DNA from 2 places in the Paenibacillus sp. LT-B23 genome. Region 1 is predicted to be linked to the other one. Evidence: predicted binding sites of a transcription regulator. Region 1 holds the regulator's gene; the other holds the start of a gene.

Region 1 (3,697 bases):
ACATGACGTTTGAAATGTTTTTTACACATGATATCACCTCCTTTCACAGGAAAAGAAGGTACGATGAATCTTAGAAGCGTTTATGATTCCGCTTACGGTTGCGCTTGGAAATTTTAATGTTCAATGCATTGGTGGCTAGTGCGTTACCGCTTCTTGTTTGGGCAGCAGCGGCTTGAAAGACTTTTACGACCAGAAATTTGTTCTTACCAATACGATGCTTATACGTTTTGACTCTATTTTTGATCATCTGCATATCTCCTTTGCTAAGGTCTACTTTATTCATATGTCAGTAGCACTAACTATGTATCAGCATAAATCTATTAATACCAAAAAGAAGCTATTACCTATGACCCTGATATTCAGACACTAATAAAGTATAAAGGTAAGGAACGCAAAAAAACTCATGCTTACCTGCCTTATCCTTACCAACTTTACGTTGTAGGGAAAGTTACAGCAGATCAGCATGAGTAAAATGATAAAAAGTGAAGATAAGAAATGGGGAGAAGTATATTACTTACTATAAAAGGGCTTTAAGTTTTTTCTGGTAATATATTTCCTGCTCAAGAATGTGATTCATTTGTTCAGAAAGCTCTTTATATTCTGGACTGTCCTCTGGGAAGTTATTTCTTTCGGAAATTACAGCTTCAAGTTGCTTTTCCAATGATTTAAAATGGATAATTATTTGTATGTAATGAATGCGATCAAAGGTTGTTCTGGTTGAATTCTCCTTAGCATACACATAATCCATTGTTGGACCTGTAAAACCTATTACGATAAAAGTCACTATAAACACTGAAATTATAATTTTTTTCATTTAATCTCTCCTTAATAAAACTATAAATATTAATATACCATATTTATCTAAAATAATTACAAAGTTATTTTTGACCCGCCAATAAGCAGAACAGTAATTGCAGATTGCAGATATATACCGATTAATCCATGGGTTATCAAAAGGGAAAGGGATAGTAGTGAGGTAGATTCTATGTACATAAGATCAATACAAAACCGGCTTGCTATGGGCAGCCGGTTTTGTTGTAGCGAAAAGAATAACGAGGCTGAAAAATGAAAAATCAGTGGAAGTCCCGGAAGAGTCCTACAACCTTGCCCAAAATACTGACGTGCGTCAGACGAAGCGGTTCAAAGGCCGGATTTTCCGGTTGAAGTCGGATATGATCTTTTTCCTTGTAAAAAGTTTTAACAGTAGCTTCGTCCTCGTCCGTCATGGCGACGACAATATCGCCGTTATCGGCTGTCTGCTGCTGACGTACAATGACATAGTCTCCGTTGGCAATACCAGCCTCAATCATGCTTTCTCCTACAACAGATAACATGAATATTTTATCCTCACCAACAAAATGTTGGGGAAGAGGAAAGTAATCTTCAATATTTTCTGTTGCTGTAATAGGCAGACCAGCTGTTACTTTGCCGACGACCGGAACACGACTAATAGAGTAATTAATCAAGTTGCTGTTATCCGATTCGTCTTGGCCGAGTAACTCGATAGCCCGTGGTTTCGTTGGATCACGACGAATCAGTCCCTTTTTCTCCAAACGATCCAAGTGACCGTGAACCGTAGAACTGGAGGCCAATCCGACAGCCTCACCTATTTCGCGCACAGAAGGGGGATACCCCTTTAGACGCACTTCATTGCGGATAAATTCAAGAATGGCCTGCTGGCGGCTTGAAATCTTAGACATACCGTATCAACCCCATTTAGTAACGTTTGGGAAAATTATAGCATAGAACCTCCGTTCGTACAAACATAAGTTCTAAATAATCCCTAAAAATAATTACGAACTTTTGTTCTCTTTTCTATTGAACAAAACAAACGTTCGTGTTATATTGTGAAAAAACATAAGAACAAACGTTTGGAGGACGCAGCCAATGATGAAATATAGCACATACCAAAGTATTTTTCCAATGAATTTAGAAAAGATGCAAAATGTCCGAAATGAGAGAAGGGGGCAGCTTGTACAGAGCGTTTCCAATAGCCTTCTGCCCAAACTTCTCATTTTGCTTATTGTGGCATGGATTGCAGGTGCAGGTGTACGGACAGTATTCGCGGCTCCTTTGGTTTCGAATGAAGAGGTGACCAAACTTATTGTACAACCTGGGGATACATTGTGGCAGATTGCCTCCAATCATAAACCGGAACGAATGGATACACGGGTATATATAGAAGGAATTGTTCGGATTAACGGACTGGAAGATCGGGGAGTGCAGGCAGGCCAGGTTTTAAAGCTTCCGCATTTCTGATCTGTCACGATTAGAGCTTGTCAGGGGACGTAATGAGGGAACCTTGACAAGCTCTTTTCTACATGTCAAAGTGTATTATATCTTTGCTTATATGGAGGGGACAGAATTTGGATATAGACAGCTTGGTACAGCGAATCAATGAATTGGCTCGCAAAGCAAAAGCCGAAGGATTGACGGAAGAAGAAACAGTAGAGCGCGCCAATCTTCGGGAAATTTATTTGGATAACATCCGCCGTAATTTCCGGCAGCAACTTGATACGATTGAAATTGTGGACGAAGATACATCGAAGGGAAATGGTGGGCTGACGCATTAATGTTGCTGAAGCGGCTTAGCCCACGTAATTTGCTTTTCGTTTTTTAGGTATCTATATAGATTAGAATTGGTGGAAATTATTTTGACGTAATATATATGGGAAGGGAATTGAGAGATGGCCCGGTCATTTGAAAGAAAAGTTCGCAAAAACACAGCGCATTTGAATAAATCGCGTAAAAAGCAAGGTATTCAAACCATTAGTGGTGCCGGTTCTGCAATGGATATTTTCCGTGGGCGTAATATTACCGTGCCAATCATGCTGGCTGGACTTGCAGTTTTGTACATGCTCATGAGTTATTTTTTGACTAAGACTGGCATGCGGGGAATGGACTGGCTTGTATTCGGTTTGTATTTGATGCTGGCTGTTATCTTTTTCATCCGTCGTCCTTATTTGAAGGTTGGAAAGAGCACGCTGTATATGCTGAAGGGTGGCAGAGAGCGTCCAATGACAGCAGAGGATATGAAAGCCATCAAGATTGAAAAGGGCTACGTAACCGTTGAAAGAAAAGGTAAGGGTGGCAATTTTATTTTCACAAAATCACTGGGCCGTTATGATACGGATGCCATTGCAGAGCGGCTTGAGAAGTTTGCCCTATCTAATCAGGTTCAAATAGACAAAAAATAACGACTTCTTTGGTACGAATCGTTTAAATTGTCTGTGGGCTGTAGCCTCTGTAAATAAGGTCGCATGATGTTATTTCATATAACACATCGCGGCCTCTTGCTTAATATGGGAACATACCGATTGGAATGCTTGTAGACGCAACAAGGCAGAACAAGCGTACATATAAAGTGGAAAGAGAGTGGATAATTCAGATGACGATTCAGGCGGTAATGTTCGATCTTGATGATACACTTCTGTGGGATGAGCGCAGCGTAGAAGAGGCATTTGACGCGGCGTGCCAGACAGGTTCCCTGGAAGCAGGCGTTGATCCGAAAGCTTTGGAAGAAGCAGCTCGCAAGGAAGCACGTGCTTTGTATGAGTCTTATGAAACCTTTAGTTTTACTCAATTGATTGGTATTAATCCGTTTGAAGGATTGTGGGCGAATTTTACGGCAGGAGAGCAGCCTGAGTTCCGGCAATTGGAACAGCTGGCCCCTGCTTATCGTAAGGAATCTTGGCGT
Region 2 (3,697 bases), on a different contig from region 1:
AATATGACGGGAATATCAAGCAGCAGCATACTCCAAGCCGGAGACACGCCAAATGCGTAATGTCCCAGCAGAGCTAGGCCTGCAAATCCGCCTTCTGACAAATGATTTTGAGCATTGATGTGATAATACGTAAAAGCTAAAATGCATGTTCCGAGCAGCATGACAGCAATCTGCCTTAATGCTCCATTGTTCACGATAGATTCGTAAGTTTTCCTCATACAGGCTCCCTCGGTTTCTCGTAAGTTTGATGTGGATGAACCCACTCTTACGGAAGCTACCGGGTAAGATGTGCCTGGAGGACTTGGTCCTTCGCATGTACAATCCCCTCTTCCGCAGAGTTGGCTTTCGCAACTTGACGTTACTCCGCGGAAAAGCTAAGTATAAGACAGATCAAATCGTTTCCAAATCGTCCTTTGGGGAAGTATCCTTCGGGGACACATGGTATCCTGATCCTTTCTTTTGTGGAATAAAACTCCGACATTTCTGTGGTACATGTAATTCTATTATTTATTATACCACACCTTACCACCTGCTAAACAGCTTGCTTTTTATGCCGCACCATATTTTTATTTTATGCGTGAGCATGCTTTATTGTATGTGCGAATAACCACATTATACCGAAGGTTTGGCGGATGCACATAGAATGTGTTTATAGCTTGGTTTATGCAGATTTTCAGTGGTTACCCAGCCAATTTGGCTGTTCTGCGCTGGTTGGCCATAAACACCCCTCCGAGTATGAGGACCAGCCCGGTCAGAACATTCCAGCCGATGTGTTCATTCAGAAGCAAAAAGCCCCATACGATAGCGCTCACCGGTACAAAATAAGTCACCGAGGAGGCAAATTCCGGACTTCCCCGCAAAATCATATAATTGAACAAAATATAAGCTACTCCCGATCCCAAGACCCCCAGCCCTATAAGAGAACCCAATACACCAGGGATGACGACGACCGACAGATCAGGTCGATCTACCATTGCCGTCATGATGCCGCCCGCTGCCGTTGCACCCAATAATGTCGCAAAGGTTGCCTGATACATCGACAGATTGGATAAAAACCGTTTGGACAGTTGCGTTCCAAAGCCATAGCAGAGAGTCGCAAGCAGCATACATCCAAAGCCGACGGGGTCGACAGAAATAATGGATACAGGATTAATACCCAGTAAAATAACGATTCCTACAAAAGCGAGTCCCATTCCAAACCACTGCATTCGATGAAAGATAGCTCCGAACAAGACAAGTCCGACCAACATGGTCCAGATTGGCGTGGTGGCATTCAATACGGAAGCTATGCTGCTAGCAATCCTGGTCTCGCTAAAACTAATCAAGGCCCATGGCAAAACCATGTTTACCAGAGCTACGAGAATAACCGATTTCCATGGAATACTTCTGAATTCAAATGGCTTGCGCATGAGCAGCATCAACAAAACAATAAAAATGAGGCCAAAGCTGGAACGAAGAAATACAATAGTCCAAGGCCCTACGTGATGAAGCAATAATACCTTGATAAACAAAAACGATCCGCCCCAAATGAGGCTTAGCAGCAAAAGCGCCGCATATAACGAGCGTGACAATATGTATACCTTCTTTCCAATAATTGATGATTGCTTTGGCAAAGGAATAATTTCTATGATGAAGTATAAAAAGAACATTTGTTCTGTATGCTGATTATAATTGTATTCCTGTTATGAGTAAAGGAGATTTCTTATGAAAAAGATACTGGACAACAAGAATAAGGCCCCATTGCCTTCCGAAGAAGACGCAGGGCTGATCAAAGCTTGTGTACTTCTGACCCTCGTGCTGGATGTGCTGGAGCGGGACATTCGCATTCTGAATGCCTCTGCCTTAAAAATGCCCGATCTGTACGTTCGCAGCCTGACCGGGGTGCAACAGCGTGTAGCTGTTCAATTGGCGGAGACAAAGGCGCGAATGAAAAGGCAGGGAGTTAAAATATACAACGAAACCCGGAATCACGAAGGCGTGGAGGTCCTGTATGTATGCCGTGGCTACCAAAAGCGGTTTTTCATGCTTTCCTCCTTTGCACGCAGCGAGGTTCGACGGGAACTGGGACATTATTTGGGAATTGATGTGACCCAAAGCCACTCGACTGTGTAGTCTCGTTTAAAATCCTTGTACGATGCGTTTTCCGCGTACCGTTGCTTGTGCGAGCACCTCTTTCTCGTCTCTTGTTAGCAACTGTCTTCCGCGCATGAGCACACGCCCATTCACAATTGTCGTATTGACATCCGCGCCGCTTGCGCTGTAAGCAAGCAGTGACTCTATCTGGTGTATTGGCTGTAAATGCGGCTTTTGCATATCTATCAGAATGATATCCGCCTTTCCCCACCTCAAGTGTGCCGGTTTTGTGCTCAAAGTTTAAAGCTTGGCTACATTGACTATAGCCATTTGCAGGGCCTGCGCAGCAGTAAGAGCAACTGGATTGCCAGTGCTTAGCTTTTGCAGCCATGCCACTGCCTTGATGCAGTCGCCCTGTAATATGCCAGGAAGCCGCAAAATACCCATGTCTATCGAACCAATCCAGCATGCGGGAGCGTTCTGCACAATATACTGGCAGCTCGGATTCCTCCTTTCCTGGCGTGGACACCTTTCCCCCCACTTCCAGTAGCTCCGCTACATCCACCATCAGATCCACGATGCAAATACGTCCATGAGGTTTAAGCGTGCGTTGCATTTCCGACAGAGCGAGTATTTTCTGTTTACCTGTTAGATGATGCAGGGCATAACTGCTGACCACAAAGTCAAAGGTCCCGTCAGGAGTAATCATCCCTTTTTCCTCATAGAATCGTATCGTGCGTGCAGATATATGTAATTGAGTCTCTCGTTTTCAGCCTATTCTATTATAAAACATTCACGTTACGTGAGGTGAAGATGATGCGGGATATGGATAGGGCGCCAGATCATGGATAAATCCAATCCATTTGGCACACATTATGCATATCTCATCCAAAAGAAGGTGTTTTCTTGACTGGACATAACGCAGCTCCCTTTGAATTGAACAAGAATATTTCCTTTATCGAGCAAGCTCTTTTTTATACGGATGATTTAAAAAAACAGGCTATTTCTGTTGACGGGAAAGATGGCATTCTTCTCTATATAGACTCACTCGTGGATCAGGAGATCATTCAGACTCACATTCTGGCCACATTGTATAAGAAAACCGATTCTGGCTCTCATCAAATGTTTACCACCCTGAACAGCCAAAAGGACACCGACCTCCGAAATGCCGCTGATTCGCTTATTGAGGGATACTCCATTTTAATGGTGGATGGCGCAGAAGAATTTTATATCCTTTCCTCCGAAAAAACATACGCCCGTAGTACGGATGAGCCGGAGAACGAGGGAATTATCCGCGGGCCGCACAATGGATTTATTGAGCAGCTGTCCGTCAATCTGAATCTTATTCGCAAACAAATCATCAGCACATCGCTGATTGTGCGCTACTTTTATGTCGGATCTAAAACCCGGACCAAAGTCGCTATCATGTATATGCAAAACTTGGCCAATCCTGAGCTAGTGGAGGAAGTGGAAAAAAGAATAAGGGCCATCTCCTCCGATATGGTACTGCCTCCTGGTTTTATTCAGGAATTCACGGAGGACAATCCCTTTTCCCTGTTCCCTCAGCAGCTCAGCACAGAACGTCCGGATCGGGTAGCCGCTAATTTAATGGAAGGACGAGTAA

What was found. Region 1 encodes LexA, which represses DNA repair genes until DNA is damaged. Its sites were predicted from a motif close to CGAACATATGTTCG; they were not measured.
Region 2: a site for LexA is predicted at 1,643-1,656, ahead of ACWXW9_RS08995 (YhjD family protein). Genes of this name have one in related genera too.

Annotation. Positions count from the first base shown of each region.
Region 1 is NZ_JBSQBM010000001.1:265,526-269,222, forward strand. It holds gene ACWXW9_RS01250 (hypothetical protein) at 71-247, opposite strand; gene ACWXW9_RS01255 (hypothetical protein) at 518-814, opposite strand; gene lexA (transcriptional repressor LexA) at 1,074-1,700, opposite strand; gene ACWXW9_RS01265 (LysM peptidoglycan-binding domain-containing protein) at 1,891-2,259, shown strand; gene ACWXW9_RS01270 (DUF896 domain-containing protein) at 2,367-2,573, shown strand; gene ACWXW9_RS01275 (hypothetical protein) at 2,688-3,197, shown strand; gene ACWXW9_RS01280 (HAD family hydrolase) at 3,389-3,697, shown strand, end outside.
Region 2 is NZ_JBSQBM010000005.1:194,900-198,596, reverse strand. It holds gene ACWXW9_RS09005 (YitT family protein) at 1-218, opposite strand, end outside; gene ACWXW9_RS09000 (DMT family transporter) at 681-1,571, opposite strand; gene ACWXW9_RS08995 (YhjD family protein) at 1,705-2,112, shown strand; gene ACWXW9_RS08990 (hypothetical protein) at 2,119-2,370, opposite strand; gene ACWXW9_RS08985 (hypothetical protein) at 2,374-2,520, opposite strand; partial or broken gene ACWXW9_RS08980 (hypothetical protein) at 2,708-2,782, opposite strand; gene ACWXW9_RS08975 (spore germination protein) at 2,953-3,697, shown strand, end outside.